4 regions of the Streptomyces sp. WAC04114 genome follow, and region 1 is predicted to be linked to each of the others. Evidence: riboswitches for the same ligand, from Rfam matches in the RefSeq annotation. Region 1 holds a riboswitch; each other region holds the start of a gene.

Region 1 (7,751 bases):
GTGCCCGGCCGCTGCTGATGACTCCGGCGTAAACCCGAGCAGGCATGCGACCCGTCCCGCGTTTGAAGGCATTGTCAGTGGCGCAGTGCACTATCGAAGCGGGAGGTGGTGCGAGTGCGGATCACATACGACTGTGACGTGCTGGTGATCGGCGGCGGCATCGTCGGCCTGTCGACGGCGTACGCGATCACACGCGCCGCGCCCGGCACACGTGTCACCGTCCTGGAGAAGGAACCGGGCCCGGCCCGCCACCAGACGGGACGCAACAGCGGCGTCATCCACAGCGGCATCTACTACCGCCCCGGCTCCCTCAAGGCGCGCTACGCGGTGCGGGGCGCTGCGGAGATGGTCAAGTTCTGCACCGAGTACGGCATCCCGCACGCGGTCACCGGCAAGCTGATCGTCGCCACGGACCGCGCGGAGCTGCCCCGCCTGCACGCGCTCGTCCAGCGGGGCCGGGAGAACGGCATCCCGGTGCGGGAGCTGGGCGGCCCCCAGATCGCGGAGTACGAGCCGGAGGTGCGCGGGCTCGCCGCGATACACGTCGGGACGACGGGCATCTGCGATTTCGTCGCGGTCGCCCGCCAGCTGGCCCACGGCTCGGGCGCGGAGATCCGCTACGGCACGCGGGTCGTGCGCGTCGACCGGCGCCCCGAGCGGGGGGTCGCCGTGCTCACGGCGGCGGGCGATGTCGTACGTGGGCGGGTCCTGGTGAACTGCGCGGGTCTGCAGTGCGACGAGATCGCCCGGCTCACCGGGGACGACCCGGGCATGCGAATCGTGCCGTTCCGGGGCGAGTACTACGAGCTGGCCCGGCCGGAGCTGGTGCGCGGCCTGGTCTACCCCGTGCCCGATCCGGCGTTCCCGTTTCTCGGGGTGCATCTCACGCGGGGTATCGACGGGGGTGTCCATGTCGGGCCCAACGCGGTGCCGGCCCTGGCCCGCGAGGGCTACGGGTGGGGCACGGTCCGGCTGCGCGAGCTGGGCTCGACCCTGGCCTGGCCCGGCTCCTGGCGGATAGCCCGCCGGCACTGGCGGTACGGGGCGGGCGAGCTGCGGCGGTCCCTGTCCAAGGCGGCGTTCACGGATGCGGTGGGCCGGCTGCTGCCCGGGGTGTCCGAGGGCGACCTGGTGCCGACGGCGGCGGGTGTGCGCGCACAGGCGGTTCTCCGTGACGGAACCCTGGTCGACGACTTCCTGATCCGCGAGGGCGCGAGAACCGTCCACGTCCTCAACGCACCGTCGCCTGCGGCCACGGCGTCGCTGCCGATCGGCCGCGAGGTGGCCCGCCGAGCACTGAGCGCGCTGTGAGGCGCTGAGGGCCGCTCCTTGCCGACACCGGGTGGGCCCGCGCCCCAGCGTCTCGGGCTGCTCGGCGTCGGTGCTGGGGCGGGGTGGGTCCGCAGCCCGGCGGAACGGGGTGCCTCCCCCAAGCTCTCGGCTTCGCTCGAGCAGGGGGGACCCCCACGCCCACCCGTGCCGCCCCCAGCGGCACGCATGCCCGCAGCTAGGCGGGACGGGCGCCCGCAGCTGGGCGCGCCACGACGCTCCCGCACCCGCCGGACGACGCAAGGGGTCGTGTCGGGGGGTGTCCGCCCGCAGCGGTTGGCGCGTCAACGGACAGTCAGTCGGTATGAAGGTCCATCGCGCCGTTCCGAGGACGGACACCCCCCGGCGCGGCCCCGACCCAGCACCCGGCGTCAGGCGAAGCACCGCAGCCGTAAAATCAGGGGCACTGTGTCTGACTCCGCGAACCCCACCCCCGAAGCCCCGAACCCGCACGCGTCCCCGGACCCGGCCCCGCACACTCCGGGTGTCTCCGTCCGGCGTACCCGGGCCAAGGGCGAGCCGCGTTTCCCGGACGGGCCGAAGGCCGACCCCGCCGGGTCGCACTTCGAGCGGCGGATCCGGAGTTTCCAGCCCCGCCGCAGCCGCGTCACCGCCGGTCAAGCGGACGCGCTACAGCGCCTGTGGCCCAAGTGGGGCCTCGACATCGACGGCAGCCGGACCCTCGACCTGCCCGAGCTGTTCGGCAACGACAACCCCGTCGTCCTGGAGATCGGCTTCGGCATGGGCGAGGCCACCGCCCAGATGGCCGCCGCCGCCCCCGCCACGAACATACTCGCCGTCGACGTCCACACCCCCGGCCAGGGCAACCTGCTCAACCTCGCCGACCGCAACGGTCTGTCCAACATCCGCGTCGGCAACGGCGACGCGATCATCCTCCTGCGCGAGATGCTCGCCCCGGACTCCCTCGGCGGCCTCCGCGTCTACTTCCCGGACCCCTGGCCCAAGAAGCGCCACCACAAGCGCAGGATCATCCAGCCCGACTTCCTCACCCTCGCCGCCACCCGCATCAGACCCGGCGGGATCGTCCACTGCGCCACCGACTGGGAGCCGTACGCGGAGCAGATGCTCGAGGTCCTCACGGCACACCCCGACTTCGAGAACACGCAGGCGGACGGTGGTTTCGCGCCGCGCCCCGACTTCCGTCCGCTGACCCGTTTCGAGGGCCAGGGACTGGACAAGGGACATGTCGTGAACGACCTCCTCTTCCGCCGCGTACAGCACGTGGACCAGCCCCCCGCCGGCGCCTGACCACCCCTGGCACCTCTCCCGCCTGCGGACAGCGCCCATCCGTCGTTAGGGTCAATGCCGTGGCCACCAGCCCCCCACATCCGTCGTACCCCGCCGGTCCCACCGACGGCTCACCCTTCGCCGGCTCGGGCACAGCCGGCTCCTCGCGGCACGCCCACTGGTGGCACCGCCCCTGGGTGCGCTACGGCGCGCTGAGCACGCTCCTCGCGATATCCGGCCTGGTCATCCTCGCCCTGGTCCGCGAGGAGACCGGCACGGAGGGGTTCCTGGTCGGGCTGGGGCTGGCCGTCCTCCCGGTGCCCCTGCTGATAGCCGCGTTCCGCTGGCTGGACCGCGTGGAGCCCGGCCCCTGGCGGAACCTGTTGTTCTGCTTCGCCTGGGGCGCCTGCGCGGCGGCACTGATAGCGATCGTCGCCAACAGCTTCGCGACGAGATGGATAGCGACGGCGACGGCGGACCCGTCCAGCGCGGACACCCTCGGCGCGACGGTGATAGCGCCGGTGGTCGAGGAGTCGGCCAAGGCGGCGGCCGTCCTCCTGGTCTTCCTCTTCCGGCGCCGCGACTTCACCGGCATCGTCGACGGGGTCGTCATAGCCGGCGTGACGGCCACCGGCTTCGCGTTCACCGAGAACATCCTCTACCTCGGCACGGCCTTCGGCACCGACCAGCTCACCGGCGGCAGCGGCATCGCCTCGGTCACGGCGGCGACCTTCTTCGTGCGCATCATCATGTCGCCGTTTGCGCACCCGCTCTTCACGGTCCTCACCGGCATCGGCTTCGGCATCGCCGCACTCGCGGCCCACCGCCGACCGCTGCGCCGCGTCGCCTTCCCGCTCGGCGGGCTGCTGCTCGCGATGGGGATGCACGCGATGTGGAACGGCTCGTCGGCCTTCGGCGAGTACGGGTTCTTCGCCGTGTACGCGGCGTTCATGGTGCCCATTTTCGGGCTGCTGACGTGGCTGGTGATCTGGACGCGGCAGCGGGAGCTGAAGACCGTACGGGCGGAGCTGCCGGCCTACGCCGTGGCCGGCTGGCTGACCCCGGCCGAGCCGTACGCGCTCGGCTCGATGCGGGCCCGGCGGATCGCCCGGCAGTACGCCCGCCGGCACGCGGGCAGGGCGGCGGCCCGGGAGGTGGCCCGCTACGAGGCGTACGCGACGTCCCTGGCGTTCCTGCGGCACCGGGCCCGGCGAGGCAGCCCCGGGGCGGACTTCGCCGTACGGGAGCGGGAACTGCTCGGCGAACTGTGGCGGCGCCGGGAGGTGGCCCGCCCCGCGCTGGACCACGCGGCCCGGATCACCGCCCCTCCGGTCCCGGTGACGGCCCCGCCCTGGCCGGTGTACGGGGTGTACGGGTACGGCCACCAGCCGACGGCGTACCCCGCGTACAACCCCTACCGCTCCTAGGGCTCCCGGGTCCCGCTCAGGCCGAGGCCTCCGTGAGCCGTGCCACCTCGGCCTCCGAGAGCGTCAGCTCCCCCACGCCGAGCAGCGCGGACAGCTGCTCCACCGTCCGCGCGGAGGCGATCGGCGCCGCCACGGTCGGCTGAGCGGCGAGCCAGGCCAGGGCCACCGTGGCGACGGGAGCGTCGTGCGCTGCGGCGACCTCGTCGAGGGCGTCGAGAACCCGCCGCCCCCGCTCGGTCTCCAGATGCTTGGCGGCGCCGCCCGCCCGCGCGCTCTCGACCCGCGTACCGGGCCGGTACTTGCCCGTGAGGAAGCCGGACGCGAGCGCGTAGTACGGGACGGCGGCGAGGCCGGCCCGCTCGGCGAGGTCCTGGAGCTCGCCCTCGTACGTGTCTCGGGAGACCAGGTTGTAGTGCGGCTGGAGGGCGACGTACCGGGCGAGGCCCTCGCGGTCGGAGAATTCCAGGGACGCCCGCAGCCGCTCGGCGGAGATGTTGGAGGCGGCGATGTGCCGCACCTTGCCGGCCTTCACGAGTTCGTCGAGCGCGCCGATGATCTCCTCGACGGGCACCTCGGGCTGGTCGAAGTGCGTGTAGTAGAGGTCGATGTGGTCGGTGCGCAGGCGTCGCAGGGAGGCGTCGGCGGCGGCCTTGATGTTGGCGGCGGACAGGCCCCGGAATTCGGGGTGCTGGCTGACCTTCGTGGCGACGACGACGTCGGAGCGGTTGCCGCGTGCTTCGAGCCACGTGCCGAGGATCGTCTCGGACTCACCACCCTGGTTGCCGTCGACCCACGCCGAGTACACGTCGGCGGTGTCGACGAAGTTGCCGCCGGCGGCGGTGTAGGCGTCGAGGACGGCGAACGACCGCTCCTGGTCGGCGGTCCAGCCGAAGACGTTGCCACCGAGGGCGAGGGGGAAGACCTCGAGGTCGGAAGTACCGAGCTTACGAAGAGACGTCATGCCCGGTGTCAACGACCGCAAGGGAAGACCTCATTCCGCTACGGATGCAAAACTCCCGTAAACACCGGGTGTACCGCTTACGGGTTCAGTCCCTTGCCCCGCAGCCAGGCCAGCGGGTCGATGCCACTGGCGGATCCACCGGAGTGGACCTCGAGGTGCAGGTGCGCCCCGGTGACGTTGCCGGTGGCGCCCACGCGGCCGATGACGTCGCCGGTGCTGACCTTCTGGCCGACGCTGACGCCGATGGAGGACTGGTGCGCGTACCAGATCTCGGTGCCGTCATCGAGGGTGAGGACGGTCTTGTAGCCGTAGGAGCCGTTCCAGCCCGCCTCGGTGATGGTGCCGCTGTGGACGGCCTTGATCGGTGTGCCCGTGGGGGCGGCGAAGTCGAGGCCGGTGTGGTAGCCGGAGGACCAGTAGGCGCCGGCCTGGCCGAACGTCGAGGTGAGGGTGTACGAGGAGGTCGGCAGCGTGAACTGCTTGGCGAGGGCGGCGAGCCGCTCGGCCTCGGCCTTCTTCTCGGCCTCCTCCTCCGCCTTCCTCTTGGCCTCGGCGGCCTTGGCCTTGGCTTCCTGCTCCGCCTTGGCGACCGCTTCCTTGGCCGCCTTCTCGGCGGCGGCAGCGGCGTCCTCGGCGGCCTTGGTCTCGATCTGCTCCTGCTGGTGCTCGACCTGCGCCATGATCCGGGCGCGCAGCGCGTCACCGGCGCCGGCACGGGCGCCGGACGCGTCCTCCGCCGTGTCCGCGGCGGCGGTGCCGAGGCTGCTGAGCGGGGTGGCGGAACCTTCGGGGGTGTCGTCGTCCGAGATGAGGGAACCCACCGAGGGCAGGTCCGGCACGGAGATGGACACCGGGGGCTTGCCGGTCTGGGCACTGGCCATGCCGCCGGCGCCCACGGCGGCTATGACACCGACGCCCAGGACGGTGGAGCTGCGGGCGAGACCTCCGCCGCGCTGCTTGGTGACGCGATGCCGGCCACGGACGGGACGGATGGACTCCTCGGTGGGGTTCCACTCCTGGAACGGGCCCTCGTCGGTGCGCTGGCCGCCGAAGCCGAAGGTGTCGTTCTCGCGCTTCGGCGCGTACGGGGCCGCGGGGGCAAGCCGGTTGGACGCCACGTGGGCGTACTCCTTTCCTTCCTTCTCGCCTACCGGGTTAGCTGACGGGTTCGGAGCAGGAAGGTCTCCTACGCGCGTATACCTGCCGTGCTTCCACGGTGGCATCCGCCCGATTCACCCCAAGTGGTGGTTCCCCGGTTCCCTTTCGGGATTCGGCGCGTGCGCACGGAGCCGCCTTCTGTGACGGCTGGGACGACCGCGCTGCGTTATCGAACGTTAATGGAGGCGCGAGGGGTATTCCAGCGGTTCCACTTGATCATTAACCTTTTTCGCGCGGACTTACCTGCCATGACCGGACCAAATCGGGCGAGTTGACCGCATCGCAAGTGACTGACGGTTTTTGACGGTGCGTCAGTTGTTATGCGGAACGGGACGGTTCGCTCACCGACCGTAGTGAGCTACCGAGGCAACCAGCGGGAAAGTACCGGGGCGACATCGAGAAAACACCGAGGGCCGGAACCCTTTCGGATTCCGGCCCTCGGCCTTCAGTAGCGGGGACAGGATTTGAACCTGCGACCTCTGGGTTATGAGCCCAGCGAGCTACCGAGCTGCTCCACCCCGCGTCGTTGTGTCACCAGTGTACGCCATCCGCGGGACCACTCGCGCACACCCACCGACCGGGCCGCGCTCAGCCCGGCAGATGCCGGTTCGGCGCCTTGGCCCGATCCTCGTGTTCCGGGAGGACGACGACCTCCACCCCCTCGGCCGCGAGGAGGCCGCTGCCGTCGGCGTCCGTGACGAAGGTGTCGGGCTCGCGCCAGGCCGTGACGACCCGCCGTACACCCGCGTCGAGGATCAGCCGGGCGCAGGGAGCGGGGCGCGAGGCGCGGCGGGCGCACGGCTCCAGGCTGCTGTACACCGTTGCGCCGGGCAGGCGCGGGTCGGCCGGATCGAGCTTGGCGAGGGCCGCCTCCTCGGCGTGCACGACCGGGTCGCCGGCCTCGCGGGAGTGGCCGCGGGCCAGTTCCGTGCCGTCGGCGGCGACCACGACCGCGCCCACGCTGAACGCCGTGTCCGACGGCGGACACCGTTCGGCCAGCTCGCAGGCGAGGGCCAGCCAGTGGTGGTCGGCGGCGACAGGCAGGGGGCCGGTCCCCGGGGCGGTCGGCTCGTAGCGCATCAGGACCACGTCCTCGATCTGCCGCGACTCCCGCAGCCGGAGCCGGCCGCCCTGGTAGCCGCCGGGGCCGAAGAGACGGGGGGCCCGGGGGTCGCCCACGAAGAGCGGGGCGAGGACCAGCTGGAGTTCGTCGGCGAGGCCCTGGGTGAGGAGCTGGGTGTGGATCATGCCGCCGCCCTCGACCATGAGCCGCCCCACACCCCGGACGTCGTGCAGGTGCGTGAGCAGCCGCCGCCAGTCGAGGTCGGCGCCGAGCGGGACGACGTCGGTGGCGAGGCCCAGGGCCCGGGCCCGCTCGGCGCCCCGGTCGGTGGTGTAGAGGACCTTCTCGCCGCCGGTGTGCCAGAAGCGGGCGTCCGGGTCGAGGTCGCCGGAGCCGCTGACGGTGACCTTGAGGGGGTACTCGGGCTTGCCGGCGGCCGTGCGGGCGGCCCGGCGCTGCTCCGAGTACACCAGCAGCCGCGGGTTGTCGGCGCGGATGGTGCCGGCGCCGATCAGGATGGCGTCGACACCGGCCCGGACCTCGTCGACCCGGTCGAAGTCGGCCG
Region 2 (7,751 bases), on a different contig from region 1:
TACGCGACCCCGAGGAGCAGGGCGCGGACCCGGCCTAGACCGGCCCGGCCACCACCGCCACCGTCTTCGCCAGGGACACTCCCGAGCCGTCGCGGCGCGGGTCGATGTCCGGGAGGTCGGCCGGCGTGCCGTTCTTCTGCGCGGCGAGCGCGGGGACGGGGCCCGCCCAGGCCAGCGACAGGCAGTCCTCGCCCTTCAGGAACCGCTGGCAGCGGACACCGCCGGTGGCACGGCCCTTGCGCGGGTACTGGTCGAACGGGGTCAGCTTGGCCGTCGTCTGGACGGAGTCGTCCAGCGTGCCCCGCGAGCCGGCGACGGTGAAGACGACGGCGTCCACAGCCGGGTCCACCGCCGTGAAGGAGATGACCTTCGCGCCCTCGGTGAGCTTGATGCCGGCCACACCGCCGGCCGGACGCCCCTGCGGGCGGACCTGGGACGCCTGGAAGCGCAGCAGCTGCGCGTCGTCGGTGACGAAGACCAGGTCCTCCTCCCCGGTGCGCAGCTCGACCGCGCCGACGATCCGGTCGCCCTCCTTGAGGGTGATCACTTCGAGCTCGTCCTTGTTGGCCGGATAGTCCGGCACCACGCGCTTGACGACGCCCTGCGCCGTGCCGAGCGCCAGGCCCGGCGACGACTCGTCGAGCGTGGTCAGGCACACGACCGTCTCGTCGTCCTCCAGGGTGACGAACTCCGCCAGCGGCGCGCCGCCCGCGAGGTTCGGCGTCGGCAGCGACTCCGGGAGCTGGGGCAGGTCGACCACGTTCAGCCGCAGCAGCCGGCCCGTCGAGGTCACCGCGCCCACCTCACCTCGGGCGGTGGCCGGCACCGCCGAGACGATCACGTCGTGCTTCACGCGCTTGGCGCCGGGCTCCCCCGTGAAGGGCTCGCCGTTCGCCGTACGGGCCAGCAGACCCGTGGAGGACAGCAGCACCCGGCACGGGTCGTCGGCGACCTGGAGCGGCACGGCCGCGACCGGGGCGCCGCCCGTCTCCAGCAGGACCGTACGCCGGTCGGTGCCGAACTTCTTGGCGACGTTGGCCAGTTCGGAGGAGACCAGCTTGCGCAGCTCGGAGTCCGAGTCGAGGATCCGGGTCAGCTCCTCGATCTCCGTGTTGAGCCGGTCCTTCTCCGACTCCAGCTCGATGCGGTCGTACTTGGTCAGACGGCGCAGCGGCGTGTCGAGGATGTACTGCGTCTGCACCTCGCTCAGCGAGAACTGCTCCATCAGGCGCTGCTTGGCCTGCGCGGAGTTCTCGCTGGAGCGGATCACGCGGATGACCTCGTCGATGTCCAGCAGGGCCGTCAGCAGACCCTCGACCAGGTGCAGACGGTCGCGCTTCTTGCCGCGGCGGAACTCCGAGCGCCGCCGTACGACGTTGAAGCGGTGGTCGAGGTAGACCTCCAGGAGCTCCTTCAGGCCCAGCGTGAGCGGCTGGCCGTCCACCAGCGCCACGTTGTTGATGCCGAAGGACTCCTCCATCGGCGTCAGCTTGTAGAGCTGCTCGAGGACCGCCTCCGGCACGAAGCCGTTCTTGATCTCGATGACCAGGCGCAGGCCGTGCTGGCGGTCGGTGAGGTCCTTGACGTCGGCGATGCCCTGGAGCTTCTTGGAGCCGACCAGGTCCTTGATCTTGGAGATGACCTTCTCGGGGCCGACCGTGAAGGGCAGCTCCGTGACGACGAGGCCCTTGCGGCGGGCCGTCACCGGCTCCACCGAGACCGTCGCCCGGATCTTGAACGTGCCGCGGCCGGACTCGTAGGCGTCCCGGATGCCGGACAGGCCGACGATGCGGCCGCCCGTGGGCAGGTCGGGACCCGGGACGTGCTTCATCAGGGCGTCGAGGTCGGCGTTCGGGTGCCTGATCAGATGGCGGGCGGCGGCGATGACCTCGCGCAGGTTGTGCGGCGCCATGTTCGTGGCCATGCCGACCGCGATGCCCGAGGCGCCGTTGACCAGGAGGTTCGGGAAGGCGGCGGGCAGGGCCACCGGTTCCTGCTCCTGGCCGTCGTAGTTGGGGTTGAAGTCGACGGTGTCCTCGTCGATCGACTCCGTCATCAGGCTCGTCGCCTCGGCCATCCGGCACTCGGTGTACCGCATGGCGGCCGGCGGGTCGTCGTTGCCCAGCGAGCCGAAGTTGCCGTGGCCGTCGACCAGGGGGACCCGCATCGAGAAGGGCTGGGCCATGCGCACGAGGGCGTCGTAGATCGACGCGTCGCCGTGCGGGTGCAGCTTGCCCATCACCTCGCCGACGACCCGGGCGCACTTCACGTACCCGCGCTCGGGGCGCAGGCCCATCTCGCTCATCTGGTAGACGATCCGGCGGTGCACCGGCTTGAGGCCGTCGCGTGCGTCCGGCAGGGCGCGGGAGTAGATGACCGAGTACGCGTACTCGAGGAAGGAGCCCTGCATCTCGTCGACGACGTCGATGTCGAGGATCCGCTCCTCGTACGAGTCGTCGGGCGGCGGGGTCTTCGTGCTGCGGCGGGCCATCGCTGCCGGCTCCTTGCTGCTGCGATCCAGATCTGACGCGGACCATTGTGGACCGCCGCACTGACAAGCGGGACCAGGACCCGGGTCAAGCGGCGTCCCCGTCCGCGGACCGAGGTCGCCGCCGGGAACTTCACCAGGGCTTCGCGCGCTTGCATACAGTGGCAGGACCGGCAGGAATCCGCGGTCTGAACAACCGCTCAGCGATCGAAGGGACGTACATGCCCATGGGTCACACGGCCACAGCCCAGGCAGGCTCCGGGGGCCTGACAGCGACCGAGCACCGCCTGGCCAACGGCCTGCGCGTGGTGCTCTCCGAGGACCACCTGACCCCGGTCGCGGCGGTGTGCCTCTGGTACGACGTCGGCTCGCGCCACGAAGTCAAGGGGCGTACCGGCCTGGCTCACCTTTTCGAGCACCTCATGTTCCAGGGATCCGCGCAGGTCAAGGGCAACGGCCACTTCGAGCTCGTCCAGGGCGCGGGTGGCTCGCTGAACGGCACGACCAGCTTCGAGCGGACCAACTACTTCGAGACCATGCCCACCCACCAGCTGGAGCTCGCCCTCTGGCTGGAGGCCGACCGCATGGGCTCGCTGCTGGCCGCACTCGACGACGAGTCGATGGAGAACCAGCGGGACGTCGTCAAGAACGAGCGCCGCCAGCGCTACGACAACGTCCCCTACGGCACCGCCTTCGAGAAGCTGACCGCCCTCGCCTACCCGGAGGGCCACCCCTACCACCACACCCCGATCGGCTCGATGGCCGACCTGGACGCGGCGACCCTGGAGGACGCCCGCGCGTTCTTCCGCACCTACTACGCGCCGAACAACGCCGTGCTCTCCGTGGTCGGCGACATCGACCCGGAGCAGACGCTCGCCTGGGTCGAGAAGTACTTCGGCTCCATCCCCGGTCACGACGGCAAGCCCGCCCCGCGCGACGGATCGCTGCCGGAGACCATCGGCGAGCAGCTGCGCGAGGTCGTCGAGGAGGACGTCCCGGCCCGCGCCCTGATGGCCGCCTACCGGCTGCCGCACGACGGTACGCGCGCGTGCGACGCGGCCGACCTGGCCCTCACCGTCCTCGGCGGCGGCGAGTCCTCCCGCCTCTACAACCGGCTCGTGCGCCGCGACCGTACGGCTGTGGCGGCCGGCTTCGGCCTGCTGCGGCTCGCCGGTGCGCCCTCCCTGGGGTGGCTGGACGTGAAGACGTCCGGTGACGTGGAGGTTCCGGTCATCGAGGCGGCCATCGACGAGGAGCTCGCCCGGTTCGCCGAGGAGGGCCCCACGCCCGAGGAGATGGAGCGCGCCCAGGCCCAGTTGGAGCGCGAGTGGCTGGACCGGCTCGGCACGGTCGCGGGCCGCGCCGACGAACTGTGCCGGTACGCCGTGCTCTTCGGAGACCCGCAGCTCGCCCTGACCGCCGTCCAGCGCGTGCTGGAGATCACGGCGGAGGAGGTCCAGGAGGTTGCCAAGGCCCGCCTGCGACCCGACAACCGCGCGGTGCTCGTCTACGAGCCCGTCGCCGACGAGAGCGCCGAGGACGCCGGCACCACCGACGACACCGCAGCCGCGGCCACCGACGAGAACGAGGAGGCGGCCAAGTGACCGAGCTCGCCACGATGGACTTCCACCCCCGGCCGCAGGCGGGCGACGCCCGGCCGTGGGCTTTCCCGGCCCCCGAGCGCGGCACGCTCGGCAACGGCCTGACGGTGCTGCGCTGCCACCGCCCCGGCCAGCAGGTCGTCGCCGTGGAGGTGCTGCTGGACGCCCCCCTGGAGGCCGAACCGGCCGGACTCGACGGTGTGGCCACGATCATGGCCCGGGCCTTCTCCGAGGGCACCGACAAGCACTCCGCCGAGGACTTCGCTGCGGAACTGGAGCGCGCCGGCGCCACCCTCGACGCGCACGCCGACCACCCCGGTGTCCGGCTCAGCCTGGAGGTGCCCGCCTCCCGGCTCGCCAAGGGCCTGGGCCTGATCGCCGACGCCCTGAGGGCGCCCGCCTTCGCCGACAGCGAGGTCGAGCGGCTGGTCAACAACCGCCTCGACGAGATCCCGCACGAGCTGGCCAACCCCTCGCGCCGCGGTGCCAAGGAGCTCTCCAAGGAGCTGTTCCCGGCGGACTCGCGCATGTCGCGGCCCCGGCAGGGCAGCGAGGAGACCGTCGCCGCCATCGACTCCGCGGCCGTACGCGCCTTCTACGAGAAGCACGTCCGCCCCGCCACGGCCACCGTCGTGGTCGTCGGCGACCTCACCGGCATCGACCTGGACGCCCTGCTCGGGGACACCCTGGGTGCCTGGACGGGCTCCTCGGCCGAGCCGCGTCCCGTGCCTCCGGTCACCGCCGACGACACCGGCCGGGTCGTCATCGTGGACCGCCCCGGCGCCGTCCAGACGCAGCTGCTGATCGGCCGGATCGGGCCGGACCGGCACGACCGCGTGTGGCCCGCGCAGGTGCTCGGCACGTACTGCCTCGGCGGCACCCTCACTTCCCGCCTGGACCGCGTCCTGCGCGAGGAGAAGGGCTACACCTACGGCGTACGGGCGTTCGGCCAGGTCCTCAGGTCCGCCCCGGACGGCACGGGCGCCGCGATGCTCGCCATCAGCGGTTCCGTCGACACGCCCAACACCGGCCCCGCCCTCCAGGACCTGTGGACGGTGCTGCGCACCCTCGCCGCCGAGGGGCTGACCGACGCCGAGCGGGACGTCGCCGTGCAGAACCTGGTGGGTGTGGCGCCGCTCAAGTACGAGACGGCGGCGGCCGTCGCGAGCACGCTGGCCGACCAGGTCGAGCAGCACCTGCCCGATGACTACCAGGCCACGCTGTACCGGCAGCTCGCCGCGACCGGCACCGTGGAGGCCACCGCGGCGGCTGTGAGCGCCTTCCCGGTGGACCGTCTGGTGACCGTCCTCGTCGGTGACGCGGCGCAGATCAAGGCACCGGTCGAGGCCCTCGGCATCGGCGAAGTCACCGTCGTCGCCGCCGAGTAGCGACACGCGTCACCGCACGCGCGCGGGGGCCCTGGTTGTCTTCAAAGGCACCAGGGCCCCTTTATGCCCGAATTGGGATGGGAGTTGCCTGTCTGCCCTGTGGGATGCGCTACAAAAGCCGGGATTCGTTTGGGAATTGAAAGTGGCGCCGCTTAGCGTCATCCGGGCTGTTCGTCAGGCAGTGCGCCGCACCCGCGGCACCGGACAGTCATCGCCGAGTCCCCGTACGGCGCGAGCCAGGGGAGCCGGGGACCCATCGCAGTCCCTGGGGTGAATCGGGCGCCCGCGCGAGTCGCGAGGGAGTCCGTAGGAGACCTTCCTGCTCCGAACCCGTCAGCTAACCCGGTAGGCGAGAGGGAAGGAAAGGACCAGCCACTACATGGCGTTCACTCGCGCCACCGGGAAGCACCGTCGTCCCGGCAGGATGCAGCGCTCCACCGCCCGCGCGGCGGGCGTCGCGGCCCTCGCCACCACCGGCGTGATCGGCACCGTGGCGGCCCCCGCTGCCTTCGCCGCCGAGCCCAGTGCCGAGCAGACCGGTCTCACGCCCGTCGTCACCATGGGCGACACCGCGGCCCAGCAGATCGACGCCCAGGCCCTCGCGCAGCGGCACGCCGCCGATGAGGCCGCCGCCAAGCAGAAGGCCGAGGAGGCCGCCCGCAAGCAGGCCGCCGAGATGGCCGAGCGGGCCAAGGAGGCGGCCGAGAAGGCCCGAGCGGCCAAGGAGCGCGCCGCCCGTGAGGCCGAGCGCAAGCGCCTGAACACCTTCGTCGCCCCGATCTCCGGCTCGTACGTCTCCACCAGCTACAAGGCCAGCAGTGGCCTGTGGTCTTCCGGCAGCCACACCGGTGTCGACTTCCACGCCGCCAGCGGCACCTCCGTCCACGCGGTCGGCGCGGGCACCGTCGTCGAGGCCGGCTGGGGCGGCTCCTACGGCAACCAGGTCGTCATCAAGATGAACGACGGGACGTACACCCAGTACGGCCACCTGTCCTCCATCGGCGTCTCGGTGGGCCAGCAGGTCACCCCGGGCCAGCAGATCGCCCTGTCCGGCGCGACCGGCAACGTCACCGGCCCGCACCTGCACTTCGAGGCCCGCACCAGCCCCGAGTACGGCTCGGACATCGACCCGGTCGCCTACCTCCGCTCGCACGGCGTGAGTCTCTGACCGGAACCTCTCCGCTTCCCGAAAGCCCCGGCTCCCGAGCCGGGGCTTTCGGCGTTTACGACCGCCTGCTGTCCCAAAAATATCCATGGATTGTCGCTTGCCGTCGGAAATTCCGGCTCATTGCAATAGAGTCACGGAACGTACGTCGCTCGTCGGCGTTTCACGGGGATTAAGCGGAGGTCGGTCATGCGTATTCCCGCGCACTCGGTGTGCACGGCCATCCGGGACGACATCGTCGCGGGTGTCCACGCACGCGGCAGCCGGCTCACCGAGGAACTCCTCGCACGCCGCTACGGCGTCTCGCGGGTGCCCGTCCGGGAGGCGCTGCGCACGTTGGAGGCCGAGGGCTTCGTGGTGACCCGCCGGCACGCGGGCGCGTGCGTGGCGGAACCCACCGAGCAGGAGGCCGGCGACCTGCTGGAGATGCGCATGCTGCTGGAGCCGCTCGGTGCGGCCCGCGCCGCCCAGCGCCGTACCGAGGCGCATCTGAAGGTCCTGCGGGGCCTGGTGCGGCTGGGCCAGGAGCGGGCCCGTCGCGGGAACAGCGACGACCTGCGCTCTCTCGGCGGCTGGTTCCACGAGACGCTCGCCCAAGCCTCCGGCAGCCCGGCGCTGATCTCGATGCTCACCCAGCTCCGCCACAAGATCGCCTGGATGTACGCCGTGGAGGCGCCGGCCAGCCCGGTGGAGTCCTGGACCGAGCACGGCGCGATCGTGGACGCCGTGGCGCGCGGGGACGGCGAGCGTGCGCGGGCGGTCACGGCGCTGCACACCGAGCGTGCGAAGGGCGCGCACCGCCTGCGGTTCGGCTCCGCCGAGGAACGTGCCGGCCGTGTGAGGAACTCGCAACATCCCGTAAACACGGCGAGCCCGCGGCTTTAACAAGGCGGCCGTATACAAAGAGCAGTCAATTCTCGGGGGGCTATTTCCGCTGCCCGGATTCTTGGAATTCCTCCCCGCGTGGAAGGGGTAATGGGATGAAGGGTCCGATCGTGTCGCCCGGGAATGGGGGAAAGACCCACCCGCGCCGACCGTGAATGGCAGGGGTCCACCCGCGCCGACCAGGAATGGCAGGGCCCCGACCGCACCGACCGAGAACGGCGAAG
Region 3 (7,751 bases), on a different contig from region 1:
GGCCTTGCTGCCACCCGTCGAACGCTGTCGGGGCTTGCGGTGCGCTGCCACCTGGAGGCCACGTCCTTTCCTCGACCGCCGGGGGTGGGTGCGGCCGCCGGGGGGGGGGAGCGGACGGGCGGCCTGCGCGTCCGGCGACGGCCCGCACAGGGGGAGCGGATCGCCGCCGGACTTTTCGGCGGTGGTGTCCGACTGCCGCCCCTGGCCCGGGCGGCGGTGGGGAGCCGGGCACCTGGTGGAGGACGCTAAGCGTCGCCGTGCCGGGCCCGTGGCGGGTGTGCGGAAGTGATGCGAGAGGACCGACGGTGACCGTATGCGACCGTGGCCCCGTCGAGGCGCCGCCCACTTCACTGAGCGTGATGACCGATGCGCCGGATTCTGAGCGAGTGACCGTGATCGGGTGCTATGGGGCGCATATATGCATCACTGGGCCGGTGTCGGGTGCCCCAGGGGCCCCTCATTAGGCTCCGGCCTCATGGACGTACTCATCCACCTCTTCGTCGGCCTCCACATCATCGGCATCGCCTCGCTCCTGGGTGGTTTCCTCACCCAGATGAAGGCGATGGGCGAGGGTACCGCCCGCTTCACCCCCGCGATGCTGCACGGCGCGTTCACGATGCTGGTCACCGGGGTGATCCTGGTCGGCCTCAACCAGGCCGACGACCAGTCCGTGGACAACGTGAAGATCGGCGTGAAGCTGGCCTTGCTGATCGTGATCCTCGGCCTGGTCTACGTGAAGCGGGACGACGAGAAGGTGGACAAGGGCCTCTTCGGCCTGGTGGGTCTGCTGACCACGGCGAACATCTTCATCGCCGTGCTCTGGACCTGACCCGGGAGCGCCGGGTGCCGGCCCGGGCGGCGGCGAGAGCCCAGGCGGTGCACGCGAGCCAGGCGGCCACCGCGATCCACAGCAGCACCTCCCCGGCCGCGTCGAGCCAGGCGACGTCGAGCGCGGCGGCGACCGCCAGGGTGGCCGTGGCGGTCACGACCGCGGCGAACACGGTCGCCCAGCGCCGCACGTCGTAGTGGTGCCGGGGCCAGAACAGCTCGGCGAGGAGCAGGGCGACGCAGGCGATCAGCGCGAGCACGAGCAGCGTGACGGTCGTCGTGCGCAGGGCGCTGGTGTTCTCCTCGTTCCACAGGTACAGGCGCGAGCTGTCGGCGCTGAGGAGTTTCGCCCCGGCCATGGAGGAGACGGCGAGGGCGCCGGCCGCGAGCCAGTGGTCCCCGCGCCCCTCCTCCACCTGCCGGGGCTGGAAGCGGAACAGGGCGAAGCAGTAGAGGGCGAGCCCCAGCCAGAACAGCACCAGGGCCGCGTGGGCGAGCCAGGCCGCCGAATCCGCCGCGGCGAGCGTCGCGCCGAGCACGGCGAGCCCTTCGGTGGCCACACAGCGCAGGAACACCGTCCCGCGCCGCCCCTGAGCCTCCGCGGTGAGCAGTACCGCCCAGAGCAGTATGGCGAGGGCCAGCAGCGCCTCGGCGACGGGCTGCAGGCCCGCCGCTGAGAAGCCGGTGCCGAGGACGGCGGTCGCCGCCACGGTGGTGAGCGCGGCCGGTGTCTCCGACCGCCACACGCCGTGCCTGCGCTGGGCGAGGCCCGCGACGGCCACCAGCCAGGCGGCGCAGGCCAGGCCGAGGGCGACGCGGGAGAGGACCCCGTACCCCGCCGAGTCGAGACCGACCGACACGATGCCGGTCGCCAGCGCATACGTCGACCACCAGGTGGCAAACGGGGAGGTACCGGACATAGTGCCGATGCTAGAGAGCGCCGCGTCGGTTGTGAGAGGGGCACGCGCGTGTGCCCCTCAAAAACGTGGCGGCACTTCTCAGGCGGGGCGCACCACGCTGTGGATCGCGGACTCGCCGTCGTAGTAGACCGACTCCTCGCGCACGTACGTGCCGGGCTTCGGGGCGTGGATCATCATGCCGTTGCCGATGTAGATCCCGACGTGGGTGACGTCGTCGTAGAAGAAGACGAGGTCGCCGGGCCGGGCCTGGGAGAGCGGGACCGTGGTGCCGGCGTTCACCTGGTCGTAGGTCGTGCGCGGCAGGGTGACGCCCGCGGCCTTCCAGGCGGCCTGGGTGAGACCGGAGCAGTCGTAGGAGCCGGGTCCGACCGCGCCCCACACGTACGGCTTGCCGATCTGGGCCCGGGCGAAGGCGAGTGCCTTGTCGGCCTTGGTGGCGTACGAGGAGTCGGCCGGTGCCGTCGAGGAGGACGAGTCGGAACCCGACGACCCCGACGAGGAGGACCCGCTGTCCTGCTGCTGAGCCGCCTCCTCCTGCGCCTTCTGCTGCGCGGCCTGCTGCCGGGCCAGCTCGTCGGCCTTGCGGGCGGCCTCCGCCTGCTTCTCCTTCTCGATCGCCGCGAGCCGGGCCTTCTCCTCGGCGGTCAGCTTCGACATCAGCTCGCGCGCGTCGGCGAGCTTGCGCTGGACGGTGGCCTTGGCCGTCCTCAGGCCGGCCTGCGAGTCGGTGAGCGTCTCGAGGCTCTCGGTGGCCTCCTGGCGCTTCTTCATCGTCTCGGACTGCTGCGTGACGTAGTCGTCGACCGCGACCTTCTGCCGGCCGGTCATCCGGTCCATCAGCTGGGTCTGGTCGAAGTAGTCCTGCGGGGTGTCCGCGAGCAGGAACGTCGCGGTGTCCGGGGCGGCGGCGCCGGTGCGGTACTGGGCGGAGGCGAAGGAGCCCAGCTCCTCGCGCGCCTCGTTGAGCTTCTGGGTGCGCTCGGCGACGTCGTCGAGGAGGGTGTCGACGCGCTTGCGCTGCTTCGCGGTCTTCTCCTTGGCCGCGTTGTACTTGTCGGTCGCCGACTCGGCCTGGCGGTACAGGTCGTCGACCTTCTTCTCGACTTCCTCCAGGCTGGGCTTGTCGTCGGCCGCGGGGGCGGCGTTGGCCGACTGGGACAGCAGGGCCACGGAGGTGAGGGCCGCCGTTGCGAGGGCGGGGGTCCGTATACCTGCCACGCGCGAACCCGTAGGACGCGACTTGCGGTGCGACGCCAAGGGAGGCGACTCCTTCCACGTTCCGCCTACCGGGTTAGCTGTCGGGTTCGGGCGGGTGGTTCGGAAGGTTTGCCCTACGGCCGTCTCCGTACAGGGAGTCGGGCCGATTCACCCCAGGTTCACGGTTGGGTCCCCGGCTCCGGCTGCCGCTGCGGCGTGCCGGACTCGGCGGAGGCCGCGCGGCCCGGCGACGTTCGCCGGTGGGGGTCATGCGGCCTGGTCGCACGGTAGCCAACTCGTGTGGCCCCTGTGAAGGTTGATGGGTGATATGCCCGATACATTTTCGTGACCTCACTCATGAGCGTTGCCGAGAGTGAGCGATCAAGGGGGATTAGTCACGACTCATTCGTAATTGCGGGGGCGTAGCAGGCCGTGATCAGGCGGTCATGGAGGGCGACAACGCGCCGCCGGTCCGGCCCGCGGAAGCCCTGGCGGCGGGCGATGTTCTCAGGGCGGCGGCGGGCTGTCAGTGGGGCGCCCTAGACTCGGAGAGCGATGAGCAGCCTCTTTGACGACAACTTCCTGGCGAACCTCCAGGCCCAGCGGGGCCCGGCCCACGAGCCCCCGCCGCCACCCGAGGACGATCACGTACCGGAGCCGATTCCGGACGATCTGTTCGGCGGGAAGTTCGACGCGCCCCCGGACCGGGACGCCTACTACCGCGACGGCGCCCCCCGCCCGGTGATCGACTCCGCCGCGCTGCTGGAAGGGCTGAACGACAACCAGCGCGCCGCCGTCGTCCACTCCGGCTCCCCGCTGCTCATCGTGGCCGGAGCCGGCTCCGGCAAGACCCGGGTGCTCACGCACCGCATCGCCCACCTGCTCGCCGAGCGGGACGTGCACCCGGGCCAGATCCTGGCGATCACCTTCACCAACAAGGCCGCCGGCGAGATGAAGGAACGCGTCGAGCAGCTCGTCGGCCCGCGCGCCAACGCCATGTGGGTCATGACCTTCCACAGCGCGTGCGTGCGCATCCTGCGCCGGGAGAGCAAGAAGCTCGGCTTCACCTCCTCCTTCTCGATCTACGACGCCGCCGACTCCAAGCGCCTGATGGCCCTGGTCTGCCGCGACCTGGACCTCGACCCCAAGCGCTTCCCGCCCAAGTCCTTCAGCGCCAAGATCAGCAACCTGAAGAATGAGCTGATCGACGAGGAGGACTTCGCCGCCCAGGCCACCGACGGCTTCGAGAAGACCCTCGCCCAGGCATACGCCATGTACCAGTCGCGGCTGCGCGAGGCGAACGCCCTCGATTTCGACGACCTGATCATGACGACGGTCAACCTGCTGCGCGCCTTCCCGGACGTTGCCGAGCACTACCGCCGCCGCTTCCGCCATGTGCTGGTGGACGAGTACCAGGACACCAACCACGCCCAGTACGCCCTGGTCCGCGAGCTCGTCGGCACCTCCGAGCACCCCGTCGACGTCCCGCCCGAGGCGGAGGTCCCGCCCGCCGAGCTGTGCGTGGTGGGTGACGCCGACCAGTCGATCTACGCTTTCCGCGGCGCGACCATCCGCAACATCCTCCAGTTCGAGGAGGACTACCCGGACGCGACGACCATCCTGCTCGAGCAGAACTACCGCTCCACGCAGACGATCCTCAGCGCCGCCAACGCCGTCATCGAGCGCAACGAGTCCCGCCGCCCCAAGAACCTGTGGACCAACGCGGGCACCGGCGCGCAGATCACCGGCTACGTCGCCGACACCGAGCACGACGAGGCGCAGTTCGTCGCCGAGGAGATAGACCGCCTCACCGACGCGGGCGACGCGAAGGCTGGCGACGTCGCCGTCTTCTACCGCACCAACGCCCAGTCCCGTGTCTTCGAAGAGATCTTCATCCGCGTCGGCCTGCCCTACAAGGTCGTCGGCGGCGTCCGCTTCTACGAGCGCAAGGAGGTCCGGGACGTCCTGGCCTACCTGCGCGTGCTCGCCAACCCGGAGGACTCGGTGCCGCTGCGCCGGATCCTCAACGTCCCCAAGCGGGGCATCGGCGACCGCGCCGAGGCGATGATCGACGCCCTGTCCCAGCGCGAGAAGATCAGCTTCCCGCAGGCCCTCAAGCGCGTCGACGAGGCGTACGGCATGGCCGCGCGCTCCACCAACGCCGTCAAGCGGTTCAACACGCTGATGGAGGACCTCCGCACCGTCGTCGAGTCCGGTGCCGGACCGGCCACGGTGCTGGAGGCCGTCCTGGAGCGCACCGGCTACCTCGCCGAACTCCAGGCCTCCACCGACCCGCAGGACGAGACCCGGATCGAGAACCTCCAGGAACTCGCGGCCGTCGCCATGGAGTTCGAGCAGGAGCGCGGCGAGGACGAGCGGGGCACCCTGTCCGACTTCCTCGAACAGGTCGCGCTGGTCGCCGACTCCGACCAGATCCCCGACGAGGAGGACGGCGACGGCGTCATCACCCTGATGACCCTGCACACCGCCAAGGGCCTGGAGTTCCCGGTCGTCTTCCTCACCGGCATGGAGGACGGCGTCTTCCCGCACATGCGCGCCCTCGGCCAGACCAAGGAGCTGGAGGAGGAGCGGCGCCTCGCCTACGTCGGCATCACCCGCGCGCGGGAGCGGCTCTACCTGACCCGGTCCACGCTGCGCAGCGCCTGGGGCCAGCCCTCGTACAACCCGCCCTCCCGGTTCCTGGAGGAGATCCCGCCGGCCCACGTGGAGTGGAAGCGCACGGGAGCGCCCGCGCCCGCGTCCTCCGGGCCGGTCTCGGCGGTGGCGGCCTCGCTGTCGTCGTCCCGCTCGCGCTCGTCGGCGTCGGGCGCCTCCGGTTTCGCCACGCGCCGCACCTCGGAGAAGCCCGTGGTGTCGCTGGCGGTCGGGGACCGGGTCACGCACGACCAGTTCGGACTCGGGACCGTCGTCGGCGTCAAGGGCACGGGCGGCAACGCCGAGGCGACGATCGACTTCGGCGACACAAAGCCGAAGCGGCTGCTGCTGCGGTACGCGCCGGTGGAGAAGCTGTAGCGACGTGAGGTGAACCGGCCGGCCCCTGCGCGCTCGACGCGGGCGGGGCCGCCGGGACGTTACTCGGCGCGGGCGGGGGACCGCGGCCGCCGGGACGTCACGACGGGTCGATGCCGTGGCTGCGCAGCCACGGGAGCGGGTCGATGGCCGAGCCGCCGCCCGGGCGCACCTCGAAGTGCAGGTGCGGTCCGGTGGAGTTGCCGGAATTGCCGGAGCGCGCGATCGGATCGCCGGCCTGCACGGTCGTACCCGAGGGGACCGTGTACGTGGAGAGGTGGCAGTACCACGTCTCCGTGCCGTCCTTCGCGGTCAGGATCATCATGTTGCCGTACGCGCTGTTCCACTGCGTGCGGACGGTGCCGTCGGTCGCGGCCATCACGGTCGTGCCGTACGAGACGGGGAAGTCGATGCCGGTGTGCAACGACATCCAGTTGATGCCGGACTGGCCGTAGTAGGCGCTCAGTCCGTGCCGCGCGACCGGCAGGGCGAACTTGGGGCGCAGCCGCTCCTTGCGGGCCGCCTCCTCCGCCGCCCTCTTCTTCTCGGCCGCCTGCTGGGCCTTGAGGTCGATGCGCTCCTGCGTACGGCTGGCCCGGTCGGCGAAGTCGTCGGCGCCGGCGGACAGGCTCTGCAACTGCGTGTCCAGCTTGTTGTTGGCGGCGGCCGGCTTGACCGGCTGCGCGTCCGCCGCGGTCGTCTGCGCTTCCGCGGCGCTGTCGTCGGAGAACGTGCCGACGGAGGCGGCGGCGATCCCGGCGACACCCATGACACACGCCGACGGCACCGCGATCGTCATCAGCGCCGAGCGCTTGGGGGGCGTACGGCGGCGGGAACGGGATCCGGCGCGCGAGGCCGCCCGGGTGGACGGGCCCGGAGTGACGTCCTCCTGGCCGTCCAGCAGCGGGGCGACGACGGGCAGTTCGCCGGTGGCGGCCGGCTCACCGCCGTCCGCGGCGCGGTCGCGATAGTCCGTGCCGGCGGACTCGTCGTACGTGACCTGGTCGAACGTCGCGGTCTCGAGCTGGTCGAAAGGCGTGGTTTCGAGCTGGTCGAAGGTTGCGGTCTCGAGCTGGTCGAAGGTTTCGGCGGGGGGCTCGTACGCGTCGGGGGCCGGTGCGGCGGTGCCGTCGGAGTTCCACTGCGTCGCGTCGTAGGCGCCCGTGTCGAAGGTCTGGGTGCCCCACTCCCAATGCTGGGTGTGCTCGGCGGGGTTGCCGCCCTGGTCGGTCTGGAGCCAGGCGCCCACGTCCCACTGTCCGGTGGCGTCGGGGGACGGCGCCTGGGAGGGGATGGCTGACATCGGCTGCTGCTCGGGCGTCCAGGAGGTCGTGTCGTAGACGCCGGTGTCGTAGGCGGCGTGGTGCTGGGCCGCGTAGGCGTCGTAGTGCACGTTCTCGTGCGTGCCGGTGGGCCAGTGGCCGGTGCCGTAGGTGCCCGTGTCCTGGCCGCTGCCCGGCATGTCGCCGAAGAGGGGGTCGGTCGCGAAGCTCGCGGTGGCGTGCCCGGTGGCGTCGAAACCGGCGCCCTGGGTACCGGTGACAGGGGCACCGGTGGCGTCAAAACCGGTGGCGGCGTAGTCGCCGTACGTGGTGAAGTCGCCGTACTGGGCTTCCTGGGTGCCGTACGACGCGTAGTGCGCCGAGGCGGCGTCGGAAGCCGGAGCCGGGGTCATGGTCCCCGACGGGTGACGGTCGTTCACCAACTTCTCTTTCGCCTCGACAACAGGGGCTGCCAGAGCAGTGCGGCGACTGTACCCGGCGGTACGCGGGCACG
Region 4 (7,751 bases), on a different contig from region 1:
GAGGCGATCATGCGGCCCGCGCCCTTGCCGTCCGAGAGGATCGCGCGCAGCTGGTCCAGGTCGCCGTCGCGGACCATCTTCCAGAACTCCGCGCCGTCGGCGGGGTCGCTCAGCGGCAGGTTCACATTGCGCACGCCGGGCAGCTCGACGTCCGGACCCTCGAGCTTCTGGTCGGCCGCGTTGCGGAAGTCGAAGATCGTGTGCAGGCCCAGCGTGGTCAGGAAGGCGGCGTCCTGACCGGTCGCGTGGGCGAGGTGGCCACTGCGGAACAGCACTCCCTGGCGCACCCGCCGTCCGTCCACGGTCGGAAGTCCGCCCACATCACGGAAGTTGCGCACTCCGGCCAGCTCGGGCTCGGTCGACGGGACCTGCTGTGTCACGAGGGCTCCTCCCCTTCGGCGCCGCCGCCGCGGCTCGTCGGCGGGCACGACTCGACGATACGACATGCCTGCCTGGGGCAATGAGTTGTCCACAGGCGTTGCCCGGAGCCCCCACAGCCCTTGATGATGTTGCCGCCTGGTCGCACCTGATCGGGCTTGTTCGAATCTGTGAGGGCGCGATGCTGGACATCTCCGAAGACGGACGTACATGGGTGCTCTCCGGGCCGGCCGGCAGCTACGCCGTCCATGTCACCGAACGGGACGAACTGCTGCATCTGTACTGGGGCCCCCGGATCGGCCTCGCAGACGCCGAGGCCCTCGCCGTCCGGCCGCTGCCGGACTACTGGCCCTTCGAGTCCCCGCTCGACGGACGCGAGGAGTACCCGGTCGAGGGCGGACCCCGCTTCGTCCGCCCCGCCCTGTCCGTGCGCACGTCCGGGAGGCGCGGCACCGAGTGGGTCCACGAGGGGTACGACACCGAGGACGGCGAACTGCGGCTCCGGTTCCGTGACGGGGACCTCGCCATCACGCTGCACTACCGGATACGCCCCTCGACGGATGTCGTCGAGCGATGGGTGACCCTCGACAACCGAGGACCGGCCGTCGAGCTGCTGCGCGCCGACTCCGCCACCTGGACCCTGCCCGACCGCGACGCCTGGCGGCTGTCCCAGCTGCACGGCCGCTGGGGCGCCGAGTCCCGGCTGACGCGCTCCGGTCTCACCCACGGCGAGAAGGTCATCGGCAGCCGCCGCGGCCACACCTCGCACCAGCACCTGCCGTGGGTCGCCCTCGACACCCACGCCACCGAGGAGCACGGCGAGGTCTACAGCTGCGCCCTCGGCTGGTCCGGGTCGTGGCGGATCGCCGTGGCCCAGCTGCCGGACGCGCGCGTACAGATCACCGGCGGTGCCGGCCACGACGACTCGGGCCTGCTGACACTGGGCACGGGGGAGTCGTGCACGACCCCCGTCTTCGCCGGGCTCTGGAGCGACGGCGGCTTCGGCGGGGCCAGCCGCGCCTGGCACGCATATCAGCGGGCGCATGTCGTCCCGGACTCCGAGCGGGACCGGCCGGTGCTGTTCAACTCCTGGGAGGCCACCGAGTTCGACATCTCCGAGGAGCAGCAGCGGGCGCTCGCCGAGCGGGCCGCGGCCATGGGCGTCGAGCTGTTCGTGGTCGACGACGGCTGGTTCGGGGCGCGCACCAGCGACCGGGCCGGGCTCGGCGACTGGACCCCGAACCCCGACCGCTTCCCGGGCGGGCTGAAGCCGCTCGCCGACCATGTGCACGGTCTGGGCATGCAGTTCGGGATCTGGGTCGAGCCCGAGATGGTCAACCCGGACAGCGACCTGTACCGCGCGCACCCTGACTGGGTCCAGCACCAACCAGGACGAAAGCGGACGGAATTCCGCAATCAGCTCGTACTCAATCTCGCCCGCGAGGACGTCCGGGAGTACCTCTGGGAGCAGCTCCACGGGCTTCTCTCCAGTGCTCCCGTCGACTACGTCAAGTGGGACTTCAACCGCTGCTTCACCGACGCCGGCTGGCCGGACGACCCCTACCCGCAGCGACTGTGGGTCGACCACGTGCACGGCCTGTACGCCCTGCTGGACCGGCTGCGGGCCGCTCACCCGGGTGTGGCCTTCGAGTCCTGCTCGGGTGGCGGCGGGCGGATCGACCTCGGCGTGCTGAGCCGGACGGACCAGGTGTGGACCTCCGACAACACCGACCCGCTCGACCGGCTCGCCATCCAGCACGGCTTCAGCCAGATCCACCCGGCCCGGGTCATGGCCGCCTGGGTCACCGACAGCCCGAACGCCATGCTCAACCGGCGGGCCAGCTCCCTGCGGTTCCGGTTCGTCAGCGCCATGGCCGGGGTGCTCGGTGTCGGCGGCGACCTCACGCGGTGGACGCACGAGGAGCTCGCCGAGGCACGGGAGTGGGTGGCGCTGTACAAGGAGATCCGGCCCGTGGTGCAGCGCGGCGACCTGTACCGGCTGCGTCCCCCGGAGGGCGGCGTGAGTGCCGTGCAGTACGTCCTCGGCGACGAGACTGTCGTCCTCGCCTGGCTCCAGGCGCAGCGTTACGGCGAGCCCGTGCCGGCGCTCCGACTGCGCGGCCTGGATCCGACAGCTTCGTACGAATGCCTCGAAACGGGCGAAGTCCACCGAGGGGCCGTACTGCTGCACCACGGACTTCGCGTCGGCCTGCGCGGGGATCTGGACGCCGCGGTCGTCCGCCTTAAGCGGAAGTAGTCGTTCTGTCCGAATAGGGGGATTCGGCAGTTAAGGGATAACGTGCCCCGATCGCAAAGGAGATGAGATCGGGGTGCGTGACCATCGTCATATTCGTGACGATGTGTTGTCGCCATGTTCACGTAATTCTGGCGCTATTCAGGCTCATTGAGGAATGCGGGAGATCGGTAATCCACGCTCGGTGACGGCACTTGTGTCGACACGTCAGGGAAAACACCGTCACGCGCAACCGCAAGCTTGTCCCATTGCGTCTCGGTCGCTTACGTTCCACACCAATCCGGACGGACGCCTAATCCTGCCGCCGCCCGGAGTCCGCACACACTGACCCGACGTACGGCAGGAGCGGGGGACCCACAGGTAAGACGCCTGTTCCGGTTCCCGGAACGGCTTGGGGTTAAGTCGCGCCACGGCGCGGCCGGGCATCTCCAGCTCGCACCCGACAGCTCACCTCGCAGGCGACGGAGAGGAATTCGCCATGCCCGCGAAGGGTAAGCACCGCCGTCCCAAGACCCAGCGTTTCACCCGCTCCATCGCCGTCGCCGGAACCGGCGGGGCCGCCCTCGCCCTGCCGCTCATGGGGGCCGCCGGCGCCCACGCCGCCACCCCTCAGTCGGCTCCGGAAAAGGCCGTCCAGTCCGCTCCGGCCGCCGAGAAGAAGGCAGCCGAAAAGGCCAACGGTGCCCGCACGTACACCGTGACGGCCGGTGACTACCTCGCGAAGATCGCCGACGACCAGCACGTGAGCGGGGGCTGGAAGAAGCTCTACTCGGACAACCGTGACGCCGTCGGCTCCGACCCGTCGCTGATCCACCCCGGCCTGACGCTGTCGATCGGCAAGAAGGCCGCGAGCGCCCCGAAGTCCTCGGCCCCGGCCGCTCCGAAGGCCTCCGCCCAGAAGCCGTCCGCCGCCGAGTCGGCCCCGAAGAAGGAGACCGCCGCCAAGCCGGCCGCCGCCAAGCCCGCGGCCGCGAGCAACTCCAGCGGCTACGCCCTCCCGGTGGACGGTGCCACCGTCGGCACCCCGTACCGCATGTCCGGCAGCATGTGGTCCAGCGGCTACCACACCGGTGTCGACTTCGTCGTCCCGACCGGCACCTCCCTCAAGGCCGTCGGTGCGGGCGAGGTCGTCTCCGCCGGCTGGGGCGGCGCGTACGGCAACCAGGTCGTCATCAAGCTGAAGGACGGCCACTACGCCCAGTACGCCCACCTGTCCCAGCTCTCCGTCTCGGCCGGCCAGACCGTGACGGCCGGGCAGCAGGTCGGCCTGTCGGGCGCGACCGGCAACGTGACCGGACCGCACCTGCACTTCGAGATCCGCACCACGCCGGACTACGGCTCCGACGTCGACCCGGTCGCCTTCCTGCGCTCGCACGGCGTCTCCGTCGGCTGACCGACCGCACGACCACCTGCCTGACGCGCCTCCGAAGGCCGGACCCCGATCCCCGGGTCCGGCCTTCGGTGTGTGCGGATGGCCGCCGGTCCGCAGCCGGAGCATCCCTGACAAGCGGTGTATTCCGAAGTTGGCGAACACTTTAGGAGTGGCTTATCTCACCGCCCGTCAACTCCTTCCTACGGTCGCGTAGGTCACATTCGAAGGTGAATCATGAGCTGTTGTGGCAGACGATTCGAAGAGTGACAGCAGAGCAGTGATCGGGTCGTACGTGGCGCTGGGGGACAGCTTCACCGAGGGCGTCGGCGATCCCGGTCCCGACGGGGCGTTCGTCGGCTGGGCCGACCGGTTCGCCGTCCTGCTCGCCGACCGCAGGCCCGAGGGCGACTTCCGGTACACCAATCTCGCCGTACGCGGAAAGCTCCTCGACCAGATCGTGGCGGACCAGGTTCCGCGGGCCGTCGAGATGGCCCCGGACCTCGTCTCGTTCTGCGCCGGGGGCAACGACCTCATCCGGCCCGGTACCGACCCGGACGAGGTGGCCGAGCGTTTCGAACGGGCGCTGGTCCAGCTCACCGCCGTGTCCGGCACGGTCATGGTGACGACCGGGTTCGACACCCGTGGCGTGCCCGTGCTCAAGCACCTGCGCGGCAAGATCGCCACGTACAACGGACACGTCCGGGCCATCGCCGACCGGTACGGCTGCCCGGTCCTGGACCTGTGGTCCCTGCGCAGCGTGCAGGACCGCAGGGCCTGGGACGCCGACCGGCTGCACCTGTCGCCCGAGGGGCACACGCGCGTGGCGCTCCGCGCGGGCCAGGTGCTCGGCCTCGACGTGCCGGCCGACCCCGAGCAGGCGTGGCCCCCGCTGCCCCCGCGCGGCGCTTTCGACATGCGGCGCGACAACGTCGCCTGGGCGCGGGAGTTCCTGGTGCCGTGGATCGGGCGCCGGCTGCGCGGGGAGTCGTCGGGCGACCATGTGACGGCCAAGGGGGCGCTGTCGGCGGACGACATCAAAATGCGGATCGCGTCGGTGGCGTAAGGGCGGCTCCTGCGCGTGCGGGCCGTGCCGGGTGGGACCCCCGGCACGGCCCGCACGCGTCCTGGGCCGGGCTTCCGGGGCGAGCCGGGCCTGTGAGGCGCTTCGGGGCGCCGGCGGTTCCGGCGGCCGGGGGTGCGGGTGGTTGCGGTGGTCGGGGGGTGCCGGGCTTCGCCGGGCCGCTGCCGTTTTCGCGACGCCGTCAGGGCGGCGGCCGCTCCCGCGTCAGGCCCAACTCGCGGGCCAGTGCCTCCTCCACCCACTCCTGGGCCCGGGCTCGCGGCACCGCGCCGGCGTAGGACGTCAGCTGCACGGCGAGACCGTCGAGAAGGGCGGTGAGCCGGAAGGCCGTGCCGGCCGGGTCCGGGCAGCGGAACTCGCCGGCCGCCACCCCCTCCGCGATGACCTCGGCGAGCGCCGCCTTCCACTGCCGGTCGAGATCCTGGGCGACTTCCCGCAGCACGGGGTCGCGCAGCGCCGCCGCCCAGCCCTCGATCCACAGCCGCCAGCCCTTGGCCGGCCCGGTGGGGGCGTACCACCGCACGGCCGACCGCAGCCGGCGCAGCGCCGGTGAACGGCGGCCGAGCAGCTTGCGAAGATGCGCCAGGTCGCCCTCCGCCGCGTGCCGGAACGCGGCGGCGACCAACTGCTCCTTCGTGGAGAAGTGATAGAGGACCAGCGCGTTGCTCACGCCGAGCACCGAGGCCACATCGGCGATCCGGACCGCCGCCACACCCCTCGCCTCGATCTGCTCGATGGCGGCCCGCAGCAGATCCCCGCGCCGCTGGGCCACACTCAACCGGACTCTCGTCACGCCGTCACCCTACCCACGCGCCCACGGCCCCTCGACGGGGTGTTTTCGGCCTGTCCGGCAGGGCCCGAGCCGGCTGCCGCCGCGGAGGGCGGGCGCCTCACCGGAACCAGCCGAACCGCTCCGCGATCACCGGCAGCCGGTCCGCCGCGATCGCGTGGGCGGCCGCGCGCGGTGTCGTCCCGTCGGCCCGCGCGCGGTCCAGCATCCGCTCGACCAGCGTTCGCATCGAGCGGCGGGTGTACGCGAACGCCTCCTCGGCGTCGGCGTCGATGTCCCCGAACAGCGTCCACCACCACCAGGCGTTCGTCCCCGAGTTGACCACGACGTCCGGCAGCACAGTCACCCCGCGCGCGGCGAGCAGCACCTCCGCCTCCGGCCGTACGGGCATGTTGGCCGCCTCCACGACCCAGCGGGCGGTGATCCGCTCCTGGTTCACGGTGTCGATCGCGTACGACACGGCCGCCGGCACCAGCACGTCCGCGTCGGCCGACAGCCAGGCGTCGCCCGGCAGTTCGCGGTCGCCGGGGCGCAGCGCCAAGCGGTCCACCGTGCCGTGGGCGTCCCGCGCGGCGAGCAGCGCCTCGACGTCGAGGCCCGCCGGGTTGGCGATCGTGCCCTTGAGGTCGGCGACGGCCACGACCGTGAGCCCCGCGCGCGTGAGGAAGCGCGCCGTGGCCCCGCCCATGGTGCCGAGACCCTGGAGCGCGACCCGCGTCCCGGGGTACGGCACACCGGCCCGGTCCAGGGCGGCCAGGGCCGCCTCCGCCACACCGCAGCCGCCGACCAGCTCGTCCAGACCGATGCCGTCGACCTCGACCGCGAACGCGTCCCGCAGCCGCCGCCGGGCCTCGGCCTCGTCATCCAGCAGCGGATAGACGGCCTGGATCGAGGAGACCAGCCCCGCCTCGGCCGCGGCCCGGTCGACCAGGTCCTGGGTGAGCCCCAGGTCCTCGCCCGTCGTCCAGCAGCTCTCTATGTACGGCCGCATCGCGCGCAGGTAGCGCACCAGCAGCGGGTACGCCTCCGGATCCCGCGGATCGCAGTCGATGCCGCCCTTGGCGCCGCCGAGCGGGACGTAGCGGTTCGCGGGGTCGTAGTGCAGGGCCTCCTTCACGGTCATACCGCGGGCGAGACCCGCGACCTCGTCCAGGGTGCAGCCCGCCCGCATCCGCAGACCGCCACTGGCGACTCCGCGCACCAGCCGGTCGACGACCAGGAAGCCCTGCCGACCCGTGAGGTGATCGGTCCAGGTCAGGGAGAGCAGGGGGGTGGCCATTCGGGCTCCTTCGCCGCCGGGATACTGAATCACCGGTCAGTATCTCCTCCGGTGGGACCCCTGTGATCCGGCGTTGTCGGAGGGGCCGACCATAATGGAAAGCCTGACCGACTCCACCTGGAGGTACCGTGGCCGGTTTCCGTACCCTGAGCTCCGGGCTCCGCGCGCTCCGGCCCGGGGCGTTCGGCGCGGATCCGAGCGGTGAGCGCATGGCGCGCATCCGCAGATCGCCCCACTTCAAGGACGGGGTCTTCCAGAACCCCGGCGGCCCCGCGCGGACCCGGCCCTCGGGCTCGACCCTGGACTTCGCGAAGGTCTTCTTCGACAAGGACACCCGGCCCCGCCGCGTCCCGAAGGGCACCGTCCCGGTGCACTCCACCACCCTCGCCGACATCGCCCGGCCCCCGGGCACCGGCCTGCGGCTGACCTGGATGGGGCACTCCAGCGTCCTCGCCGAGATCGACGGCCGGCGCGTCCTGTTCGACCCGGTGTGGGGCGAGCGCTGCTCCCCCTTCTCCTTCGCCGGGCCCAAGCGGCTGCACCCCGTGCCCCTGCCGCTCGCCGCGCTCGGCCCGGTCGACGTCGTGGTGATCTCGC

What was found. A riboswitch is a leader RNA that binds a small molecule or an ion and turns the genes downstream of it on or off. The one in region 1 is predicted to bind cyclic di-AMP.
Positions count from the first base shown of each region.
Region 2: it holds a riboswitch for cyclic di-AMP, as region 1 does, so the genes downstream of both, K4G64_RS24035 (M23 family metallopeptidase) here and K4G64_RS25920 (M23 family metallopeptidase) in region 1, are expected to answer to the same signal.
Region 3: it holds a riboswitch for cyclic di-AMP, as region 1 does, so the genes downstream of both, K4G64_RS20155 (C40 family peptidase) here and K4G64_RS25920 (M23 family metallopeptidase) in region 1, are expected to answer to the same signal.
Region 4: it holds a riboswitch for cyclic di-AMP, as region 1 does, so the genes downstream of both, K4G64_RS06870 (LysM peptidoglycan-binding domain-containing M23 family metallopeptidase) here and K4G64_RS25920 (M23 family metallopeptidase) in region 1, are expected to answer to the same signal.

Region 1 is NZ_JAIGQA010000117.1:4,874-12,624, forward strand. It holds gene K4G64_RS25895 (MFS transporter) at 1-32, shown strand, start outside; gene lhgO (L-2-hydroxyglutarate oxidase) at 106-1,311, shown strand; gene trmB (tRNA (guanosine(46)-N7)-methyltransferase TrmB) at 1,738-2,598, shown strand; gene K4G64_RS25910 (PrsW family intramembrane metalloprotease) at 2,658-4,004, shown strand; gene K4G64_RS25915 (aldo/keto reductase) at 4,021-4,965, opposite strand; gene K4G64_RS25920 (M23 family metallopeptidase) at 5,043-6,083, opposite strand; cyclic di-AMP (ydaO/yuaA leader) riboswitch at 6,095-6,251, opposite strand; tRNA gene K4G64_RS25925 (tRNA-Met) at 6,573-6,646, opposite strand; gene K4G64_RS25930 (dihydrofolate reductase family protein) at 6,712-7,751, opposite strand, start outside.
Region 2 is NZ_JAIGQA010000102.1:2,506-10,256, reverse strand. It holds gene K4G64_RS24055 (GTP-binding protein) at 1-38, shown strand, start outside; gene K4G64_RS24050 (DNA topoisomerase (ATP-hydrolyzing) subunit A) at 35-2,491, opposite strand; gene K4G64_RS24045 (M16 family metallopeptidase) at 2,716-4,092, shown strand; gene K4G64_RS24040 (pitrilysin family protein) at 4,089-5,477, shown strand; cyclic di-AMP (ydaO/yuaA leader) riboswitch at 5,680-5,844, shown strand; gene K4G64_RS24035 (M23 family metallopeptidase) at 5,857-6,645, shown strand; gene K4G64_RS24030 (GntR family transcriptional regulator) at 6,832-7,527, shown strand.
Region 3 is NZ_JAIGQA010000074.1:6,905-14,655, reverse strand. It holds gene K4G64_RS20170 (C40 family peptidase) at 1-51, opposite strand, end outside; gene K4G64_RS20165 (hypothetical protein) at 476-829, shown strand; gene K4G64_RS20160 (hypothetical protein) at 807-1,748, opposite strand; gene K4G64_RS20155 (C40 family peptidase) at 1,827-3,005, opposite strand; cyclic di-AMP (ydaO/yuaA leader) riboswitch at 3,013-3,186, opposite strand; gene pcrA (DNA helicase PcrA) at 3,501-5,978, shown strand; gene K4G64_RS20145 (M23 family metallopeptidase) at 6,076-7,751, opposite strand, start outside.
Region 4 is NZ_JAIGQA010000014.1:64,196-71,946, forward strand. It holds gene K4G64_RS06860 (tyrosine-protein phosphatase) at 1-380, opposite strand, end outside; gene K4G64_RS06865 (alpha-galactosidase) at 560-2,635, shown strand; cyclic di-AMP (ydaO/yuaA leader) riboswitch at 2,945-3,106, shown strand; gene K4G64_RS06870 (LysM peptidoglycan-binding domain-containing M23 family metallopeptidase) at 3,111-4,025, shown strand; gene K4G64_RS06875 (SGNH/GDSL hydrolase family protein) at 4,282-5,067, shown strand; gene K4G64_RS06880 (TetR/AcrR family transcriptional regulator) at 5,267-5,878, opposite strand; gene K4G64_RS06885 (glutamate dehydrogenase) at 5,976-7,154, opposite strand; gene K4G64_RS06890 (MBL fold metallo-hydrolase) at 7,283-7,751, shown strand, end outside.